Linked DNA regions of Nisaea sediminum. The protein of the gene in region 2 interacts with the protein of the main gene of each other region in a pairwise test. Links are inferred from orthologs where the notes say so. Each region holds a gene or a part of one and is shown on either strand. Other genes may lie near its edges.

Region 1 (10,650 bases), on a different replicon or contig from region 2:
CGCTGCAGACGCAGTTCCAGAATGGCGCGGACCTGGGCATCGGAGAGACGGTATTTGCCGTCGACGACCTTGTGTCCCGGATCGTCGATGATGCTGATGAATTCCTCGACATCCTCGGCCGGCCAGTCCCGGCCCATCAGCTGTTCGCGGGCGTCGGCGGCATCGCGTGAGGCCCGGATTACCCGGATCACCTCGTCGATATTGTTCACCGCGACGAGCAGACCCGCCAAGACATGCGCCCGGTCGCGGGCCTTGCGCAGCAGGAACCTGGTGCGCCGGGTGATGACGACCTCGCGGAAGGCGATGAAGGCGACGATGATGTCGCGAAGGTTCATCTGTTCCGGCTTGCCGCCGTTCAGCGCCAGCATGTTGACGCCGAAACTGGTCTGCAGCGGGGTAAATTTGTAGAGCTGGTTCAAGACCACGTCCGGAACCGCGTCGCGCTTCAGCTCGACAACGACGCGCACGCCGTCGCGATCGCTCTCGTCGCGCAGCTCGGCGATGCCCTCGACGGTTTTTTCCCGCACAAGTTCGCCGATCCGCTCCATCAGGCGGGACTTATTCACCTGGTAGGGGATCTCGCTGACCACGATCGCGTTGCGGTCCTTGCGGATTTCCTGGATGTCCGCCTTGGCCCGCATCATGACCGAGCCGCGGCCGGTATGATAGGCGGAGTGGATCCCGTTCTTGCCGAGAATCATGGCGCCGGTCGGAAAATCCGGGCCCGGGACGATCTCGATCAGCTCGTCGATGGTGATGCCCGGATTGTCGACATAGGCGCAGCAGGCGTCGATCACCTCGCCGAGATTGTGCGGCGGGATGTTGGTCGCCATGCCGACAGCGATGCCGCCGGCGCCGTTGACCAGCAGGTTCGGGTATTCCGCCGGAAGAACGCTGGGTTCCTGTGTGGTTTCATCGTAGTTCGCGACGTAGTCAACCGTGTCCTTGTCGATGTCCCGGAGCAGGCCTTCCGCCGCCTTGGCGAGACGCGCCTCGGTATATCGCATGGCCGCCGGCGGATCGCCGTCCATCGAGCCGAAGTTACCCTGCCCGTCGACCAGCGGTAGGCGCATGGAGAATTCCTGCGCCATGCGGACCATGGCGTCGTAGATCGCGCTGTCGCCGTGCGGGTGATACTGCCCCATGACGGCACCGACGATGTTCGCCGACTTGCGGTAGGGCTTGGACCAGTCGTAGCCGCCTTCCTTCATCGCGTAGAGGATACGGCGGTGCACCGGCTTCAGGCCGTCGCGGACATCGGGCAGCGCTCGGGACACGATCACGCTCATTGCGTAATCGAGATAGGAGCGCTTCATTTCGTCTTCGATGGAGACAGGCGAAATGTCGAAAGAGGAGGATTCGGACGAGCTCAATTCACGCTTTTTCCGGTTGGTTACGTCCCTGTGCAGGCGGTAGCGGCCATATGATCGTCGACCCTCCGCCGGGACCTCAGGAAGACCCTGTTTTTATAACAGAACCGTCATCTTCGGACAATCTTTACAGCGATTTTTTCGGCCCGATTAATCAAGCGATTACAGAGCCTTACGAGCCGATATTGAATAGCTCAACGGAAGCCGGGGCATTCCTTCCGGCAAACGGTACAATCCGCCCTCGCAAGGCTCCATGAATGCCAGCGCCTTCCAGGCAACCGTGTCAAACTCATGCAGGTATTCGATGGCCAGTCCGGCGTCGATCAGCGCGGTTACGACCTCGCCGACGGGATGGGTCCATTCATAGCTTCGTTTGGTCTGCAAAACCGCGGATTCGTCGGCATAGGCCTCCGTTCCGTCGAAGGCGATCGGCTCCGGTTTATGAAAGTAATCGTAGACCGGCGCGTGCGGTTTCGGCGCGAGATCGTCGAAGCTCATCAGCACCGGATGCGCATCCAGGAAATAGAATCGGCCGCCCGGCTTGAGGAAATGCGCAACCACCCGTGCCCAGCCCTCGATATCCGGCAGCCAGCAAATCGTGCCCCAGGTGACGTAAACCAGATCGTAGGTCCCGTCGATGAGCTGCGGCGTGTCGTAGAGATTGCCTTCGACGAAGCGGGCTTCGATCCCCGTTTTTTCCGCGAGGTCCCGGGCCTGCCGGATGGCCACGGGAGAAAAGTCGAGACCGGTCACGCTTTTCGCGCCCTTGCGGGCGAGCAGAAGCGTGTCCATGCCGAAATGACATTGCAGATGCAGGATGTCGAGCCCTTCGACGGAGCCGAGTTCCTCCAGCTCCGTCCTGTGCAGGTCTCGCGCGCCCTCGGGACCGTTCAGGAACGCGTCGACACCGTAGTCGCTGCTGGCCGAGCTGTAATTGACCTCGGCCAGTTCGTTCCATTTCCGCTCGTTGGATCTGAAAAACTCATCCATCGCCCTGCTCCCGGTCCAGAGCCTGTCGCGACGCCGTCCCTAGAACGGGATTTCGTCGTCGAGATCGCCCGGGCCGCCGACCGGGGGCTGACCGCCGCCGCCGCCGCCATATCCACCACCGGAGCCGCCGCCATAACCGCCGCCCTGGTTGTAGCCGTCGTCCCCGCCATAACCGCCGCCCTGGCCGCCGCCGCCGCCCTCACCGCGTCCGTCGAGCATCTGGAGCTCGCCGCGGAAGCGCTGGAGAACGACTTCGGTGCTGTATTTCTCCTGGCCCGACTGGTCGGTCCATTTGCGGGTCTGGAGCTGGCCCTCGACATAGACCTTCGACCCCTTGCGCAGGAACTGCTCGGCCACCTTCGCCAGGTTCTCGTTGAAGATCACGACCCGGTGCCATTCGGTGCGCTCCTTGCGCTCGCCGCTGTTGCGGTCACGCCAGCTTTCCGAGGTCGCGACGGAAAGGTTCACAACCTTGTTTCCGTCCTGCATCGTGCGAATATCCGGATCGCGTCCGAGATTGCCGACGAGAATGACCTTGTTGACGCTGCCTGCCATGGTTCTATTTCCACTCTGCGAATTTGCCAGTCTGCAATTTGTTGCCGGACTGTCCCATATCCGGAGGCGCTAATCCAGTCGCGATGCCTCCATCCGGCGGCATGTCCCGGATTTGCTGCACCCGCAAAAACCGGGTGGCAAAGCCGCGCCATGCCGCTTATAAATGTTTCTGTTTCGTTCTTACTCGGGATCCCCGCCGATGTCAGCCTCTTCCGAACCGAAGGATATCCGCGTCCAGGGTGCGCGCGAGCATAACCTGAAGAGCGTCGATGTCGCGATCCCGAGAAACTCCCTGACGGTCCTGACGGGGCTCAGCGGCTCCGGCAAATCCTCGCTCGCCTTCGACACGATCTATGCCGAGGGCCAGCGCCGCTACGTGGAAAGCCTCTCGGCCTATGCGCGCCAGTTCCTGGAGCTGATGCAGAAGCCGGACGTCGATCTGATCGAGGGCCTCTCGCCGGCGATCTCGATCGAGCAAAAGACCACCTCGCGCAACCCGCGCTCCACGGTAGGCACCGTGACCGAGGTCTACGACTATCTCCGTCTGCTCTATGCCCGGATCGGGATCCCCTACTCGCCCGCGACCGGTCTTCCGATCGAGAGCCAGACGGTGAGCCAGATGGTCGACCGGATCCTGGAGATGGAGGACGGCACACGGCTCTATCTGCTGGCGCCGATCGTCCGCGGCCGCAAGGGCGAGTACCGCAAGGAAATGGCGGAACTGCGCAAGCAGGGCTTCCAGCGCCTCAAGGTCGACGGCGAGATGTACGAGATCGACGAGGTGCCGGCCCTCAACAAGAAGCTGAAGCACGATATCGAGGTCGTGGTCGACCGGCTGGTTGTGCGCGAGGGCATCGCGACGCGTCTCGCGGATTCGGTCGAGACCGCGCTCGATCTCTCTGACGGGCTGCTGATCGCCGAGGATGCGACGAGCGGCGAACGGACAACCTTCTCGGCCAAGTTCGCCTGCCCGGTCTCCGGCTTCACCATCGACGAGATCGAGCCGCGGCTGTTCTCCTTCAACAATCCGTTTGGCGCCTGCCCGAGCTGCGACGGCCTCGGCAGCAGCATGTATTTCGACCCGGATCTGATCGTCCCGGAGGCATCGAAGAGCCTGCGCAAGGGAGCGATCGCGCCCTGGGCCAATTCCTCCTCAAAATATTACATGCAGTCCCTGGAGAGCCTGGCGAAGCATCTCGGCATCTCGCTCGACACCGCCTTCGAGGATCTGCCGGAAGCGGCGCAGAAGGCCCTGCTTTACGGCACCGGCAGCGAGCGCGTCGTCATGACCTTTGACGACGGGCTCCGGAGCTACCAGACCAACAAGCCCTTCGAAGGCGTCGTGACGAACATGGAGCGGCGCTTCCGGGAGACCGAATCCGCCTGGAGCCGCGAGGAGCTTTCCAAATACCAATCCGTCGCCCCGTGCGAGGCCTGTCTCGGGCAGCGCCTGAAGCCGGAAGCGCTGGCGGTGAAGATCGCCGGGCTCAACATCTCCGAGGTCACGGAGATGTCGATCTCCGAAGCGGTGAAATGGTTCACCGCCCTGACCGAAAACCTGACCGGCAAGCAGGCGGAGATCGCCGAACGGATCCTGAAGGAAATCAACGAGCGGCTCGGCTTCCTGAACAATGTCGGGCTCGACTACCTGACCATGTCCCGCGCCTCCGGCACCCTTTCCGGCGGCGAGAGCCAGCGCATCCGCCTCGCCTCGCAGATCGGCTCCGGCCTGACCGGCGTGCTCTATGTGCTGGACGAGCCTTCCATAGGTCTGCACCAGCGCGACAACGACCGGCTGCTGGCGACCCTTGTTCGGCTACGCGACCTGGGCAATACCGTGCTCGTGGTCGAGCATGACGAGGACGCGATCCGGTCCGCCGATTATGTCGTCGACATGGGACCGGGCGCCGGAGTCCATGGCGGCACCGTGGTCGCCTCCGGCACGCCTGAGGAGATCATGCGTGCGCCGCAGAGCCTGACCGGCCAGTACCTGACCGGCTTCCGCCAGGTACCGATCCCGGCCGAAAGGCGCAAGGCGAAGAAAGGCAAACACATCACGCTCCGCGGCGCCACGGCGAACAATCTCGACGATGTCACCGTCTCCCTGCCGCTCGGCACCCTCACCTGCGTCACCGGCGTCTCCGGCGGCGGCAAGTCCTCGCTGATCATCGAGACACTCTGGAAGGCCATCGCCAAGAAGCTGCATGGCGCGAGGGAACATCCGGGACCGTTCGACAGCATCGAGGGGCTCGAGTTCCTCGACAAAGTGGTCGATATCGACCAGTCGCCGATCGGCCGCACGCCGCGCTCCAACCCGGCGACCTATACCGGCGCCTTCACCCCGATCCGGGACTGGTTCGCAGGCCTGCCGGAAGCCAAGACCCGCGGCTACAAGGCCGGCCGGTTCTCCTTCAACGTCAAGGGCGGGCGCTGCGAGGCCTGCCAGGGCGACGGCGTGATCAAGATCGAGATGCATTTTCTCCCGGACGTTTATGTCCAGTGCGACGTCTGCAAGGGCAAGCGCTACAACCGCGAGACGCTCGAAATCACCTATAAGGACAAGTCCATCGCCGAGGTGCTGGAGCTGACGGTCGAGGAAGGCGCCGAGTTCTTCAAGGCTGTGCCGTCCATCCGCGACAAGCTGGAGACCCTGGAACGGGTCGGCCTCGGTTACATCCAGATCGGCCAGGCGGCGACCACGCTCTCCGGCGGCGAGGCGCAACGCGTGAAGCTGTCCAAGGAACTCTCCCGGCGGGCAACCGGCAAGACGCTCTATATCCTCGACGAGCCGACGACGGGCCTGCATTTCGAGGATGTCCGCAAGCTTCTGGAAGTCCTGCAGGCGCTGGTCGATCAGGGCAATACCGTGATCGTCATCGAGCACAATCTCGAAGTCATCAAGACAGCGGACTGGATTGTCGATCTCGGGCCCGAGGGCGGCTCGGGCGGCGGCAAGATCGTGGCGGAAGGCACACCGGAGGATGTCGCGGGGACGGCCGGAAGCTATACCGGCAAATATCTGGCGCCTTATCTTGATGCGGCGCGCGCGAAAAGGACGGCCTAGGCGACGCTGAAGACCGGGCCGAAACTGCCGAGGGCGGGCGCAACGCCCGGTCCGTCGACATAATCGTAATGGACCTTGCGCGCCGAGGTCGCGGTGTCGAGATCCGGTGCGCCGAAAAAGAACGTCCTGTTGCGGCCGCCATGGTTGTTCACGACGAAATTGCTCAATTCCTCGACAAGGTCCGGCGTGATTTCCTTCGCATCTCCAGCGGTGCAGGCGGTGCCGATCATGCCCGCTCCCTGCAATTGATCCGCACGTTTGAACTTGCGAGAAAAGCCGCCGACGAAGCCGGCGCAGAAGGGTGCAAGATAGGTGAAACTGTTGTGTACGACTGTCTGCGGCACATCGTCGTTAATCCCGGTGACATAAAGCAGCAAGCGGCGCTCGGCCCAGTCCGGCAGAAGTTTCAGCTCCACCAGAATGGCTTCCCGGAACCGCTTGTTGGTGATCGTTTCCATGTGAACGGGCATCAGCAGGAACGGCTTGGCCCGTGGTTTCTCCTCCATTGCGGCCCGCGTCAGTTGAATCGTCGCGATATCCATCGCGCATTCGAGCGCCCCGGTCTCGCTGCCGTCCTCCGGCATCATGCCCTCCGGCACCATGAGTTCGGAGCGGTACATGGAAACCAGTCGCTTGCGGATATTGGTGATCGGCCAGTAATGCAGGCGAATGCTCTCCTTCGCCTTCTCGAAGGCTTCAGTCTCCTCCGCCTGCCTCTGCTCCCGGGCCTCTTCGACCGTCTGGGCCAGTTCCTTGACCCCGGTGAGCTTTTCCGGGGCGTCTTGCGGCAGTTCGAAGACCATGGATTTGACCACGACGCCCTCGAATCCGGCTTCCGTTCCGGTTCCGTGCAGGCGTCTGTTGACCTCCTTGGCGATCTGCTGTGCCTTCAGTGACGCCGTCTTTCGGTCGTCCTTTCCGAAGAGGACGATGAACTGCTCCGCATTTGCGAGCACATAAATGTCGTGCGGGGTGATGACCTTCTTGATGATGGTTTCGGTCAGGAGATGCACCCTGCCGCGGACCTTGGTCCAGTTGGGGCCGAATTTTTCCTTCAGGTTCTCGAGGCCGAGCATCTCGACATTCCCGGCCATGAGGGCTTCGGCCGCGACCTTGTTGTTGCGGCAGAAGTTGACCATCGCAGACTTGAATCCGTCCTTGTCGGTCGGATCGAGCTTCTGACGGTCAAAGCTCTCGAAGTAACCGGTGTCGCTCATCGGATAAATATAACGCGTTTGCCTGTGGACCCGCTCTCCCGATCAGTTTCGCGAGAACAGCTGAAAAACTGGTTAACGCCCAGGCAAGGAATGAGCGTGCGTTGAGTTTCCCCGCCAGAGGGTCTATCTCTTCGCCAATTGGCGCAAAATGCGAAAATGGAAGCCCTATGAGCGAGATTTCCCCGGTTCACGTCATTGGCGGCGGCCTTGCCGGTTCCGAAGCGGCCTGGCAGCTGGCGACGGCCGGAGTTCCCGTCGTCCTGCACGAGATGCGCCCCGAGCGGAAGACCGAGGCGCATCAGACAAGCGGTCTGGCTGAACTTGTCTGCTCGAACTCCTTCCGGTCCGACGATGCCGAGGGCAATGCCGTCGGCGTGCTGCACGCGGAAATGCGCCGGCTCGGCTCCGTGATCCTCAGCGCCGCCGACGAGCACAAGGTTCCGGCCGGCTCGGCTCTCGCCGTCGACCGGGATCATTTCTCCCAGGCCGTCGAAAAAGCCCTGACCGATCACCCGCTCGTCACCGTAGAGCGCGGCGAAATCGCCGGCCTGCCGCCCGAAGAATGGGACTCCGTCATCGTCGCGACGGGTCCCCTCACCTCGCCGGGCCTCTCGGAAGCGGTCGCGAAGCTCAGCGGTCAGGAGTCTCTCGCCTTCTTCGATGCGATCGCTCCGATCGTGCACAAGGAAAGCATCGATTTCGACATTGCCTGGTTCCAGTCGCGCTACGACAAGGTCGGCCCAGGTGGTGACGGCAAGGACTACATCAACTGCCCGATGGACGAGGCCCAGTACGAGGCTTTCATCGATGCGCTGCTCGCCGCGGAGAAAATGGAATTCCGGGAGTGGGAAAAGGACACTCCCTATTTCGACGGCTGCATGCCCATCGAGGTGATGGCGGAGCGCGGCCGCGAGACCCTGCGCTTCGGACCGATGAAGCCGGTCGGCCTCACCAATCCGCGCACCGGCACGCGCGCCCATGCCGTTGTGCAGCTCCGTCAGGACAATGCGCTCGGCACGCTCTACAACATCGTCGGCTTCCAGACCAAGATGCGCTACGGCGCGCAGGTTGAGGTCTTCCGCACCATTCCCGGCCTCGAAAAGGCGGAATTCGCCCGTCTCGGCGGCATCCATCGCAACACCTTCATCAACTCCCCGACCCTTCTAGACGGCACATTGCGCATGAAGGCCCTGCCACGCCTGCGGTTCGCCGGCCAGATCACCGGGGTCGAGGGCTATGTTGAAAGTTCCGCCATCGGCCTTCTGGCAGGCCGCTTCGCGGCGGCCGAAAGGCTCGGCCGGGAGATTTCCCTGCCGCCACGGACCACGGCGCTCGGCGCCCTCCTCGCGCACATCACCGGCGACGCGGATGCGGAAACCTTCCAGCCGATGAACGTCAATTTCGGCCTCTTCCCGCCGGTCGAGCCGGAGATCACGGCGAACGGCAAACGCAGGAAGCTGAAAGGCCGCGACCGCAAGGCGGCAATGGCCGGCCGCGCATTGCGCGACCTCGACGGCTGGATCGCGGGTGCGCGGATAGCAGCCGAATAGATCAGTATCGCCGCGTGAGTCTGGCGAGCCAGAAGCGCCAGACGTCTAAAGGATCGGGCGACGCAAAGGACTGGTCGAACGGATTGTAACCGGACCGTCTCAACGCCTTTGTCCGGGATCTGGTCTGGCGAGCGGGGAGCAGCAGCGGTGCGAGCGACCTCGCTCTTCCAGCCTTCGAGAGGCCCTGTGCCGTCAGGGTTTCGGCGTGTTCCGCCATTTCCCGAACAGCCACGCGTGCACCCTCATCCGCCTTCAGTTCGGAGAAGTTCCGCGGAATGCCGTGATGCTTCTCCAGCAGCGCCCGCGGAAAGAACGGTCGTCGCAGCGCTTCCAGATGCGCCGTCGCACGCAGCTTGCCGATGAAGGCGTGTCCTGCGGCGATATCGGCAAGCCCGTCCCGATCGACCGTTGCCGCCGGATCGAGAATGGCAGCACTCAACCGGACCAGCGGCTCTGTCGTGGCCCGGAGATAGCGTTCGGCCTCCGCGAGATCGGCCATCGGCCTGTCTTCGAGGTCCCGTTCCCGGGCATCGATCAGGGCATCGAACGCGTCTCGAGGCAGGTCGTGTGCGGTAATCAAATCCGAAAGCGGGAGAACAACTTCATGCTGGCGCGGCGATCCGGCATAGATGCCCTCGATGCTTTCGCGCCACCATTGCAGGCGGATCGCCCCGATCATGTTCTCGCTGACGTTCTCCCGGGTCTTCGCAACCTCGTGGTTGAAGGCATAGAGGGTGAACAGCGCTTCTCGGCGTTCCGGCGGGGCAAACAGCGCAAAACGGAAGCGGTCCGGATCGTGCTGGCGGAGGATCGCCGCCGGAGCGGACAATCTGCGGGCGGCGCCTGTCACGGCTCCGCCCCCGCATTCAGAAGGTCCGCCCTAAGCGAGCGTTCGAGCGCAGGCGCGGCGGCAAGACCCTCGAAAAAATCGGCGCTGAAGCGTTCGAACAGTGTCTCGTAGATCCGGATCAGCCCGGCGAGCGCGAAATATTCCCGTGTCCCAAGCAGCGGCTTCAGACGCATGAGGGACTGGCGTCCCATTTTCAGATGCCCGCCCGCCTTCGTGCGGAGCGCCGCGGCCAGGAGCGGAATACCGGGATCCCGGGTCCGGACGGCCTCGGCGAGGCGATGTTTCTCCAGCCCCGCCTCTTCAAGCAGGCTTTGCGGGATCGTAACCAGCCGGTCCGAGCGCTCCGCGTCCTTTGCCAGATCGCGAAGGATATGGACGAGATAGCAGAAGATGCCGAGATCGGCGGCATATGTGACGGGCGCCTCCGGCAGGCGGCAACGGAAAGCCGTCTGACCCGGATCCGCCGCGAGGAGATAGATGAAGACGGTTGCCGGCGCGACTGTCGCGCCCTCGGCATAGGAAAGGAAATCCTCCCAGTCCTTCATGTCCCGCTCTTCGACATCGCGCCGCATGGCAGCCGCGAGCCCCGCCCACGGCATATCGCCAAGATCGGAGGCGAGAACGGTGTCGCGCATCGCGCGCTGCACCTGCTCCGGCAAGGGGCCCTGTTCGGCCCGCCCAAGACATTGCGCTTCCCAGGCGTCGATCTCCGCGAGCATTTGACCACGCGCGGCATCACGCTCCGGTGCCGGACGCATGAGAAAATCGTCGTCGACCGCGTCGTCGATAAGGCGCATGGCGGCGTAGCTTGCGAAGAAAAATTCCTGGCGCGGCACCGGAAGAAGTCGTGCCGCATGCAGCAGGTTTGCATTGGCACGCCCTGCGATCTCGCGGCAAAAGTCGAAATCGCCTTCTCTGGCTCGATCAGTCAACGGGCAGCAGCGCCGCCGCAACCCGGCGCCCTTCCGCCAGAAGCACATTGTAGGTCCGGCAGGCCGCCCCGGTATCCATGATATCGATCACGGGCCCCTTTTCGCGGACCGCCGCTCTCAGT
Region 2 (10,874 bases):
GTTCCGTGAAGCTGAACCTGAAGCAGATGATGGCGAACAAGGCGAGCGTGGTCGAAGGGCTGACCGGCGGCGTCGCGTTCCTGTTCAAGAAGAACAAGATCGACTGGAAGACCGGCACCGCGGTGGTGAAGTCCGCGACCGAGGTCGAGGTCACCCCGGATAAGGGCAAGAAGGAAGTGCTCAAGACCGAGCGCGTCCTGATCGCCACCGGTTCCGAGCCGACCCCGCTGCCGGGCCTCGAGATCGACGAGAAGAAGATCGTCACCTCCACCGGCGCGCTCGAGATCGCCAAGGTTCCGGGTCACATGGTCGTCATCGGCGGCGGCGTGATCGGCCTCGAGATGGCCTCGGTCTGGTCCCGTCTTGGCGCCAGGGTCACGGTGGTCGAGTTCCTCGACCGGATCGTCCCGGGCATGGACGGCGAGGTCGCCAAGAAATTCCAGCGCGTGCTGCAGAAGCAGGGCATCGAGTTCAAGCTCGGCACCAAGGTGACCGCGTCCAAGAAGACCAAGACCGGCGTCAGCCTGACCGCCGAGCCCGCCAAGGGCGGCGATAAGGAGACCATCGAGGCAGACGTCGTGCTGGTCGCCATCGGCCGCCGCCCCTTCACCGCGGGCCTCGGCCTCGACAAGGTCGGCGTGAAGATGGACGGACGCGGCTTCATCGATGTCGATGCCGACTTCGAGACCAATGTCGAGGGTATCTTCGCCATCGGCGACGTGATCAAGGGTCCGATGCTGGCGCACAAGGCCGAGGAAGACGGCGTGGCCGCGGTCGAGACCATGGCGGGCCAGTCCGGTCACGTGGACTACAACCTCGTTCCGGGCATCGTCTACACCTGGCCGGAAGTGGCGAGCATCGGCAAGACCGAGGAGCAGCTGAAGGAAGCGGGCGTCGAATACAATGCGGGGTCCTTCCCCTTCTCCGCCAACGCCCGCGCCAAGTCCGTCGGCATGACCGAGGGCTTCGTGAAGGTCCTCGCCGACAAGAAGACCGACGCGGTGCTCGGCGCCCACATCATGGGCCCGGAAGCCGGCAACCTGATTCATGAGATCGCCGCGGTCATGGCCTTCGGCGGCTCGGCCGAGGATATCGGCCGGATCTGCCACGGCCACCCGACCCTGTCCGAAGCGGTCAAGGAAGCCGGTCTCGCGGTCGGCAAGGCCGCGATCCATATCTGATCGGAAGTTTCGAGATCGAAACAGAAGCCGCGGCCCTCGGGCCGCGGTTTTTGTTTGCCCATTCACTCACAAATGGTCGTCATCCCCATGCCAATGGGGACCCAGGGAAGGCGGGCCCGGTTCTACGATCCCTGGGTTCCCGCGTGCGCGGGAATGACGACGGTAAAGATCAGGAACCCCTCAGATCCTTCGCATCCTGGCGCCGGCTGAAGGGCAGCCAGAGCGAGAAGGCGAGCGGTGCGAGGCTTGGCAGCGCCACCGGGTCGGGGTCGGTGATCGGCAGAGGCAGTTCCTCGTTCGAGCCGCCGTCTAGCCAGAGCGCGAGCTTGCGGCCGAGCGCCGTGGTCATGGCGATGCCGCGGCCGTTGCAGGCGATGGCCGAGAAGGCGCCGTCGCCGAGCCGCATCAGCCGGGGCATGTAGTCTCGCGCGGCGGCGAGTCGGCCCTGCCAGGCGAAGTCTGCCCGGAGGTCCGGCAATTGCGGCAGCAATGCCTGCAGCCGCCCGAGATGGTGCGTGCGCCCGCGCTCGACCGAGCCGAACGGATTGGCGAGCAGGCCGCCGGTGACGATCCGGTTGTCGTCGGTCCAGCGGTAGGCGATCAGGTCCTTGCGGGTATCCGCCGAGCAGCGGTCGTTCGGCAATACGCTCTTGCGCAGCTCCGGATCGAGCTGCTGGGTCGCGACCTGGAAGAGGGTGATCGGGAACTGCGTGCCTTCCGCCTTCGGCGCGAGCCCGCCGCCGGTGCTGTTGGTGGTCAGCAGCACCCGGTCCGCGACGAGTGTGCCGTGATCGGTCGAGAGACGCCACTCGGCGCCCTGCTTCTCGATCCAGGTCGCCCGGCTGTCGATATGGAGCGTGACGCCGGCCCGGACCGCCGCATGGGCGAGGCCGCGGACGAAGGCGAGCGGGTTCAGGTGCCCGCCGGTCGGATCGAGGAAGGCGCCGTGATAGGCCTCGGAGCCGGTCTCCGCGATCGCCTCCTCGCGGCTGAGCAGGCGGACCGGTCGGCCGAGGTCCTGCCACTGCTGCACCCGGTCCTTCAGCCACTCCACCTTGTTCGCGGCATGGATCGGCTGCATCCAGCCGGTCTGCTTGCCCCAGCACTCGATGCCGTGGCGCCGGATCAGGTCGAAGACCAGCTCGCCGCCCTCGCCGAGCATGCGGACCAGAAGCTCGCCCTTCTCGGCGCCGAACTTGTCTTTGGCATAGCGCGGGTCGAGCCCGGTCAGCAGGTTGGGGACGACGAAACCGGTATTGCGGCCCGAGGCCCCGAACCCGGCTTCGTCCGCTTCCAGCAGCGTCACCTTGTGACCCGCCTCGGCGAGATGGAGGGCGGTCGAGAGCCCGAGGAAGCCGCCGCCGACGACGGCGATCTCCGTGCGCGCCTCGCCCTCGAGGCGCCTGGCCTCCGGTCCCGCCGGGGCGACGGAATGCCAGAAGGAATTCTGGAAACTGAGCGAGGGATGCGGCGCGCCCGCGAGATCTTCCCAGATGGTCGGCTTGTAGCCTTTATGCGCGATTTCCGGCATCGGCTCTTCCCTCGTCGGACGGGTTCATTATTGTGTCGGCCGACCTTGCGCCGTCAGAGACGAAGACCGCCGGTGAGACATGTCGTTGGGAGCATGTCCGAGCGGCCGGACGCGCGCAAGAGAAGTGAGAAAGGTCGAGAATGCGGGTCATCTGTCTGACGCTGTTCCTCGGTGCGCTGGTTGCGCCCGGCGTGCTGGCGCAGGACGTTTCCGACGGCGAGCTGGCCTCCGAAATGCGTTTCCAGGGCGGGCAGAGCGTTTTCCATTACGACTGGCAGCGTCTGACCGGAGACCTCACCTGCGACGGTGCGGCCGACAAGGTGGCCGGATATGTCGATCTGGACAATCCGGAGGGTCTCAGTTTCTTCTTCACGGTGGTCACGCGGCAAGACGGCAAGCTTGTCTCCGATGCGACGGTCACCTTCTTCGACGAGCGGCACGATCGCGGTCTCTGCGGCGAGGGAAAGCCGCCGCCGGTCCTGAGTCTCGAGCGGCTGACACCGGAGGAGGCACGGGAGCTGACCGGGAAAGAGGATGCGTGTCCAGTCGTGGTCAGGATCGACGACGGGCTGTGCGCCGCGCACCGCTATTTCTGGAGTGCGGAACCGGATCGGGACGACCGTCTCATGCCGGTGAAGAACTGAGGGTCGGGCAGGGACGAAAAGCGATGACCGGACGGATGCGGATATTCCTTGTTGCGGCGCTCGCCGCCGTGTTCGCCCCGGATTCTGTCCGGGCGCAGGACGTTACCGATGCCGAGCTCAAGGGCGAGATGCGCTTTCACGGCGGAGAGCACGCCGCTGCCCACGACTGGCAGGTGCTGACCGGGGACGTGACCTGCGACGGCGATGCCGACAAGGTCGCGGGATATGTCAGTCACGACAATCCGGACGGCCGGAGATTCCTTCTTGTCGTCGCCGCACGGGAGGAAGGGCAGCTGGTCTCCGAATCCGTCGTCGTCCCTTTCGACAGCGCGAACCAGGCCGGTCTCTGCGGTACTGGCACGCCTCCGCCGAAGATGTCGCTTGAGCAGTTCACCGACGAGGAGGCGCGCGAGATGCTGGGGATCGAGGGCGCCTGTCCGCTGGCCATCATCGTCGAGGACGGGATGTGCGACCTGCATCATTTTTTCTGGGTGCCGGAATGGGAAGAGGAACGGAAGCTGATCTTCTTTCGGAACTGAGGAGATTCACGTGAGAGCGCCGCGCTTGATGATCGCAGGTGTCACCCGACAGAACCGGCACGGGATCATTGCATCCGTCGGCAGGCTCGTGACCGGCGCCGGCGGCTGGATCGTCGATCATGCCCTGTTCTCCAACGTCGCTGCGACGATTCGGGCGGAGATCCCGAGGCCGGGTCTGACGGGGTTCGGTGCCGGCTTGCTCGAGCTGGGGGTCGCCCTCGACCGTGAGAGTGCGGAGTCTCTGAGCGCCGCCGCCGGGCGACCAGATGACGATGATCTTGTCGTGTCGCTCAGCCTGACTTTCCTGCATGACGAGCCGGATCTGAAACATCCGGTTCCCGCTGTCCCGGGTTGAGAGGCTCCCGTCACTCGGCGTCCGCCTGAGCGTTTCCGGGCACCTTAGCGGTCGCGCGGATGGGCGCGTCGATGCACATCCATCAGGCGTTCCGCGTCGACGCTGGTATAGCGTTGGGTCGTTGCGAGCGAGGCATGGCCGAGCAGCTCCTGGATCGCCCGGAGATCGCCGCCGCCCGCGAGCAGATGCGTGGCGAAGGAATGGCGGAGCGCATGTGGCGTCGCGCTTTCCGGCAGGGCGAGCCAGCCGCGCGCCTGCCGCATCGTGCGCTGGGCGATCCCCGCCTGAAGGCGCTTGCCGCGCGCGCCGAGGAAGAGCGGGTCTTCCGGCCCGCCGCGATAGGGGCAACGGGCGAGATAATCCTCGATGGCGGAGCGGACTGCGGGCAGGATCGGCACGATGCGCTGCTTGTTGCCTTTGCCGGTGACGGCGAGCGTGTCGCCTTTCGGCATGTCGCCGCGGTTGAGCGCAAGCGCCTCGCCGATGCGCAGACCGGCGCCGTAGAGCAGGGAGACCAGCGCCACGTCGCGGGCCGCGATCCAGGGTTCGGACGCGAGCTCGCCGACCGCCTCCAGCGTTTCCGCCGCTTCCGTGACCGTCAGTGCTTTCGGGACCGAGGCGGGGATGCGCGGGCCGCGAATCGCGAAGATCGCGGCGTTCGCGAGCACGTTCCGGCGCTCGAGAAAGCGGAAGAAACCGCGCACGACGGAGAGCGCGCGGGCGGTCGAGGTCTTGGCGTAGCCGCCGGAGGCCCGGCGCGCCAGCCAGGCGCGGAAGTCGGCCGGTTTCAGCGCCGCGAGATCGGCGATCTCCGGCGCCTGCCCGAGATGGTCCTGCAGAAAGTAGAGGAAGCTTTCGAGGTCCCGTTCATAGGCGTCGCTGGTGTGGGCGGAGGCACGCTTCTCGCTCGCCAGCCAGAGTCTCCAGGCCCCGATCGCGCCCGGCAGATTTCTGGGGCGGTCGGGGGCCGCTAGCCCGGCAGGTTCAGCCATTGCCGGATGGTCAGTTCCGTGGTGCGGGCGAGGAAGCTCAGAAGTTCGGTCGCCTGCCCGTGGTGATAGGCCTCGCTGTCCCGGGTCCCGAAGGCCATCAGGCCCATCGGCGAATGCGGGCTGACCTGGATGCGGGCGAGCGCCATGGAGGACACCAGCCCCGCGGCCGCGCCGAAGATCTCCTCGTCGCCGTCCACGTTGGCGGCCAGCATCACGTCCTTGCCGGCGCCGAGTTTGCGGTCGATCGTCCCTGCCGGGATCGAGCGCACGCCCGAGGCATAGGCCTTCGGGATCGGCACGTCGCCGGCCTCGATGCAGATCGTCACCACGTCGATGCCGAGCATCACCGGCAGGTCGATGGTCACGGTCTGGATCAGATTGTCGAACGAGGTGGCGGCGACGATGCGCAGCACCGCCGCGTGGATCCGGTTCTGCGTCGTCTGGTTGCCGCGCGCCGTCGCGATCAGACCGGCATGCGAATCCTTCAGGCGCTGGTTTTCCGAGCGCAGGCGCTCCAGCATGAAATGCTGCATGTCGACCACCGCCTCGCCGCTGGTCCGGCTGGGCGGGGTCAGGATATCCATCAGCTCCGGATGGGCGACCAGAAAGTCCGGATGGGCCGACAGGTAGTCCGCGACCTGTTCGGCCGTGAGCGTCGGGGCAGGACGGTTCGCCGCCTCCTTCACGCTCTTGCCCGGCTCCGCCGCGGATCCCTTGCCTGTCATGGCCCGTCCTTCCTGCTCAGAGGATGCTCTGACCGGTCTTCGCCCAGTCCTTCATGAAGGCGTCGAGGCCCTTGTCGGTGAGCGGGTGATTGTAGAGGCTGCGCAACACGCCCGGCGGCACGGTGGCGACGTCCGCGCCCAGTTTCGCCGCATCGATCACATGCTGCGGGCCGCGCACGGAGGCGACCAGGATCTCGGTGTCGAAATCGTAGTTTGCGTAGATGTCGGCGATATCCGCGATCAGATCCATACCCGGAACGCCGATGTCGTCGAGCCGGCCGACGAAGGGCGAGATGAAGGCGGCGCCGGCCTTGGCGGCGAGCAGGGCCTGGCCGGCCGAGAAGCAGAGCGTGACATTCACCGGAATGCCTTCGTCGGCGAGCGCCTTGCAGGTCTTCAGGCCGTCCACCGTGAGCGGCACCTTCACGGCGATATTGTCGGCGAGCTTGGCGAGGAAGAGGCCTTCCTTCAGCATCGTCGCATGGTCCGTCGCGGTCACTTCTGCGCTGACCGGACCGTCGACGATCCCGCAGATCTCCTTGATCACTTCGAGGATCGGGCGGCCCGATTTCGCGATCAGCGACGGGTTGGTGGTGACCCCGTCCACGAGACCGGTCGCGGCCAGATCCTTGATCTCCGCGACGTCGGCGGTGTCGATGAAGAATTTCATGTCGTCCTGTATCCTCGGCAGGTGGTGAATCCGGGCCCCGTATGACCGAATCGACCCGGCGAGTCTAGCGCATACAAGGGTGCTGTGCCAGAGACGCCGGGCCCTTGCCGGAGCTTTTCACATTGCCGAAAGAAACGGACAGTGACGGCGGACCGCCGATCAGATCAGGCGCCGCCCTCCGGCGAAGACCTGCTTCCAGGCCAGCACCTGGACGGATTTGCGAAGTCCGGTCGGCCAGAATGGGTCGGCGTGAACGAGTGTCTCCACGGCCTCCGCGTCGGGCGCCTCGACGATCCAGAGACCGCCCGCGCTCTCGCCATAGGACGGCAACGGCCCGGCCGCATCGATCCGTGCTTTGTTGGCGTCAAGAAACGCGAGATGGGCGGGCATGTGGGTCTTGCGGATATCCGGGTCGGCGGCGGGATCGTCTTCGAACAGAACGGCGAATTTCATGGTTGGCTCCTCTGTCTGGTTCTCTGCCGGGCAATCCTCACTCTGCATTCATGAGAATTGAACAAGGGAGTTCGAAGATTTAATCTGCGAAAATGCAGAATATGAACTGGTACGACCTGCAGGTTCTGGCGGCGGTGCAGCGCGGCGGGTCGGTCGCGGCTGCAGCCCGCCTGCTCGGCATCGACCAGACGACGGTGTCGCGCCGCATCGCGCAGCTTCAGGAGGCGGCGGGAATCGATCTTGTGATCCGGGGTTCGCAGCGACGCCTGGCCCTTACGCCGCTCGGAGAAGAGATCGCCGAGCGGGCGCTGGCAATGGAGCGGGAGGCGGACGCGGCGGCATCCCTGCTCGGGGATCGGCGGAAGGCGGTGGCGGGAACCGTCAGGCTGACCGCGGTGCCGATGCTGGTGAACCACCTGCTCGCGCCGGCCTCCGGGGCGCTGTTCTCTGCCCATCCGGAGCTGACGCTTGAGCTGGTACCCGAGAATCGGGATCTCAGCCTGACCCGCCGCGAGGCCGACCTCGCGCTCCGTCTGGCGAGGCCCGAAACCGGTGGCAGCGACGTGAAGGCGCGGCGAATCGGAACCCTGTTTTATCGGGCCTACGAGACTCAGTCCGGTACCGGCGGCGTCGCGTGGATTCTCTACGAGGCCGCCATGGCGCATCTGCCCCATGCCCGCTGGCTTGCCCGGCGGGCCCGGCGCGTGGGGGAATCGGTGTCGGGGCTTCGGGTCGGCGATGCGGAGAGCGCGCTCGAAGCGGTCGCCGCCGGGATCGGACGCTCGATTCTCCCCACCATGATCGCCGATGGCGATTCCCGGTTGCAGGTGTTCGACCCGGTCGATGCGGAGCCGTTTGCGGAGCGGGAAGTCTGGCTCCTGTCCCATGCGCAGCAGCCGAACGCCGCGGCGATCGGCGCCGTCTCATCCTGGCTCGAGGGTCTCTTCGCCCCCTGATCCGGCCGCGGTTCCGCCCGTCTGTGCGCTGCGCCGTTGCGGAGCACGGGCGCCGCCGCCACACTCCGCTCCATGTCCGACCTCTTCCAAGATGAGCTCCGCCGCATCCAGGTGCTGATCCCGCTGCCGCTCGCGGGGCCTTACGACTATCTCGCCGAGGCGGAGTCCGACCTGACGCTCGGCAGCATCGTCGAGGTGCCGCTCGGCAATCGGCGGACCGTCGGCGTGGTCTGGAACATGGAGGTTCCGGAGGTACCGGAGAGCGACCAGGTCGCGCGGGAGCGGCTGAAACCGGTATTCCGCCGCCTGCCCGTGCCGTCGCTGCCGGAGCCGGTGATCCGGCTGGTCGACTGGGTCGCCTCCTACACGCTCTCCGCACAGGGTGCGGTGCTGCGCATGGCGATCAGCGTGCCCGACGCGTTCGAGCCGGCGAAACCGGTGACGGCATACACGGCACTGCCGGGCGGCCCCGGGGCTGTCGAAGCGCTCGGTCTCAAACTGACGTCCGCCCGCCGACGGGTTCTCGCGCTGCTGGAGGACGGCCCGCCGCGGACGGCGAAGGAGATCGCGGAGGAGACCGGCGTCGGCACCTCGGTGGTGAAAGGGCTCGCCGAAGGTGGAGGGCTCATCTCGGTGGCCCTGCCCGCCGATGCGCCCTTCCCTGATCCGGATCCCGAACGGCACCGGGAAACGCCGCTCTCGGAAGAGCAGGGCGAAGTCGCTGAAACGCTGACCGAAGCGGTGAGGGCGGAACGCTTCTCCGCCCTGCTGCTCGACGGCGAGACCGGCGCGGGCAAGACCGAGGTCTATTTCGAAGCAGTGGCGGAGGCGCTCCGGCGCGGCAAGCAGGTGCTGGTGCTGCTCCCTGAAATCGCGCTCTCCTCGGAATGGCTGAACCGTTTCGAGGCACGCTTCGGGGTGCGCCCGGCGGAATGGCACTCGGATCTGAAGCCGCGCCGCCGCCGCCATACCTGGCGCGCGGTCGCGGAAGGCAAGGTCCGTGTGCTGGTCGGGGCCCGGTCCGCCCTTTTCCTGCCCTTTCCCGATCTCGGCCTGATCGTCGTCGATGAAGAGCATGAATCCGCCTACAAGCAGGAGGAGGGCGTGGTCTATCACGGCCGCGACATGGCGGTGGTGCGGGCCAGCCTGACGCCCTGCCCGGTGGTGCTGGTCTCCGCGACCCCGGCACTGGAGAGCTTGCGCAACGCCGAGCAGGGCCGTTACGTCCATCTGCGCCTGACCGCGCGGCACGGCGCCGCCACGCTTCCGAAGGTCGAGCTGGTCGATCTCCGCCGCCACCAGCCGGAGCGCGGGCGCTGGCTCTCAAAGCCGCTGGTCGACGCCATGAAAGCCGCGCTTGAAGCCGGCGAGCAGTCGCTGATCTTCCTGAACCGCCGGGGCTATGCGCCGCTGACCCTCTGCCGGGCCTGCGGGCATCGGCTGGAATGCCCGAGCTGTTCCGCCTGGCTGGTCGAGCACAGGCTGCTCGGCCGGCTGCAGTGCCATCATTGCGGCTACAGCGCGCGGCTGCCGAAAGCCTGCCCGTCCTGCGCGGCGGAGGACAGTTTCGTCGCCAGCGGCCCTGGTGTGGAGCGGATGGCCGAGGAGGTGGCCGCGCTCTTTCCCGAGGCCCGCTTCCAGATCGTCTCCAGCGATACGCTCAATGGCCCGGCGGCGGCGGCGGAATTCGTGCGCAGCGTCAACGAGGGTGAGGTCGACATCATTCTCGGCACCCAGATCGTGGCCAAGGGCTACCATTTTCCGAAGCTGACTTTGGTCGGCGTCGTCGATGCCGATCTCGGCCTTGCCGGCGGCGATCTCCGCGCGGCGGAACGGACCTACCAGCTGCTTCACCAGGTCGCAGGCCGGGCCGGGCGGGCGGAGCACCCGGGCCGCGTGCTGTTGCAGACCCATCAGCCGGAGAACCCGGTGCTGAAGGCACTGGCCGAGTGGGACCGGGACGGTTTCCTTGCCGAGGAGGCATCGGCGCGGGAACGGCAGGGCATGCCGCCCTTCGGCCGCCTTGCCGGCCTGATCGTGAGCGCCGCCGATCCGAACCAGGCCGACATGGTGGCCAGCCGGATCGGCCGTGCGGCGCCGAATCTGGAGGGCGTTTCCGTTCTCGGACCGGCTCCGGCGCCGCTCGCCTTGCTGCGCGGACGGCACCGGCGGCGGCTGCTGGTGAAGACCCGGCGCGAGATCAACATCCAGGCAGTTCTGAGAGACTGGCTCGCGCGTGTGGAGATTCCCTCCGCGGTTCGTGTCACGGTCGATATCGACCCCTACAGTTTCCTCTGAGTTCCGGGGTAATCCGCCCCGGAGGATGCACCATGCGGGAAGCGGGCAGGGACCGCTTGCACGGGGTGAACCACTATGCTAGAGAACCGCCGCGCTCGGCGGAAACTGCCGTCGACGAGGGTAATTTTTGGTCAATATTCGCCTGGAACCGATCTGGCCCGATCCGGATCCGGTAACCCGGTGAAATCTCAGGAAGAAGAGGCGTTCTCTGGTGGCTTCCGAAACGACAGGCTTGGCCGGAAGATATGCGTCCGCCCTCTATGAGCTGGCGGACGGCGAGAAAGCTCTGGACGCCGTTGCGGACGATCTTCGGTCGCTGCGGCAGGCCCTGATTGAAAGCCCCGAGCTTCTGCGTCTGGTCCGCTCGCCGGTGCTTTCCCGGGACGAGCAGACGCGCGGCATCACGGCCGTTCTCGAAAAGATGGGCGCCCAGGCGCTGACCCAGAAATTCATCGGGACCGTCGCGGGCAACCGGCGCCTTTTCGCGCTGGACGCGATGATCACCGCATTCCTTGCCGAGCTCGCCGCAC

Evidence for each region.
Region 1: the proteins of IG122_RS15820 (region 2) and ssb interact in binary tests that used the Escherichia coli proteins (3 or more experiments, as listed by UniProt). The link is inferred for Nisaea sediminum from one-to-one orthologs.

Annotation. Positions count from the first base shown.
Region 1 is NZ_JACZCQ010000002.1:120,009-130,658, forward strand. Bases 1,158-3,923 are described here. They hold ssb (single-stranded DNA-binding protein), read right to left. Parts: upstream 2,916-3,923; coding sequence 2,400-2,915; downstream 1,158-2,399. Other genes in these bases: gyrA (DNA gyrase subunit A), read right to left, coding at 1,158-1,373; IG122_RS04060 (class I SAM-dependent methyltransferase), read right to left, coding at 1,533-2,360; uvrA (excinuclease ABC subunit UvrA), read left to right, coding at 3,115-3,923. Also shown: more of gyrA, read right to left, coding at 1-1,157; more of uvrA, read left to right, coding at 3,924-5,979; IG122_RS04075 (hypothetical protein), read right to left, coding at 5,976-7,196; methylenetetrahydrofolate--tRNA-(uracil(54)-C(5))-methyltransferase (FADH(2)-oxidizing) TrmFO, read left to right, coding at 7,364-8,746; IG122_RS04085 (phytoene/squalene synthase family protein), read right to left, coding at 8,748-9,596; IG122_RS04090 (squalene/phytoene synthase family protein), read right to left, coding at 9,593-10,528; IG122_RS04095 (Mth938-like domain-containing protein), read right to left, coding at 10,521-10,650. UniProt on the Escherichia coli protein: Plays an important role in DNA replication, recombination and repair. Binds to ssDNA and to an array of partner proteins to recruit them to their sites of action during DNA metabolism. Acts as a sliding platform that migrates on DNA via reptation.
Region 2 is NZ_JACZCQ010000006.1:786,471-797,344, forward strand. Bases 7,742-10,731 are described here. They hold IG122_RS15820 (primosomal protein N'), read left to right. Parts: upstream 7,742-8,118; coding sequence 8,119-10,344; downstream 10,345-10,731. Other genes in these bases: IG122_RS15815 (LysR family transcriptional regulator), read left to right, coding at 7,742-8,046; IG122_RS15825 (F0F1 ATP synthase subunit delta), read left to right, coding at 10,556-10,731. Also shown: lpdA (dihydrolipoyl dehydrogenase), read left to right, coding at 1-1,181; IG122_RS15775 (NAD(P)/FAD-dependent oxidoreductase), read right to left, coding at 1,351-2,712; IG122_RS15780 (hypothetical protein), read left to right, coding at 2,853-3,356; IG122_RS15785 (hypothetical protein), read left to right, coding at 3,380-3,895; IG122_RS15790 (hypothetical protein), read left to right, coding at 3,906-4,250; IG122_RS15795 (tyrosine recombinase XerC), read right to left, coding at 4,295-5,242; IG122_RS15800 (DUF484 family protein), read right to left, coding at 5,221-5,967; fsa (fructose-6-phosphate aldolase), read right to left, coding at 5,984-6,637; IG122_RS15810 (YciI family protein), read right to left, coding at 6,797-7,090; more of IG122_RS15815, read left to right, coding at 7,183-7,741; more of IG122_RS15825, read left to right, coding at 10,732-10,874.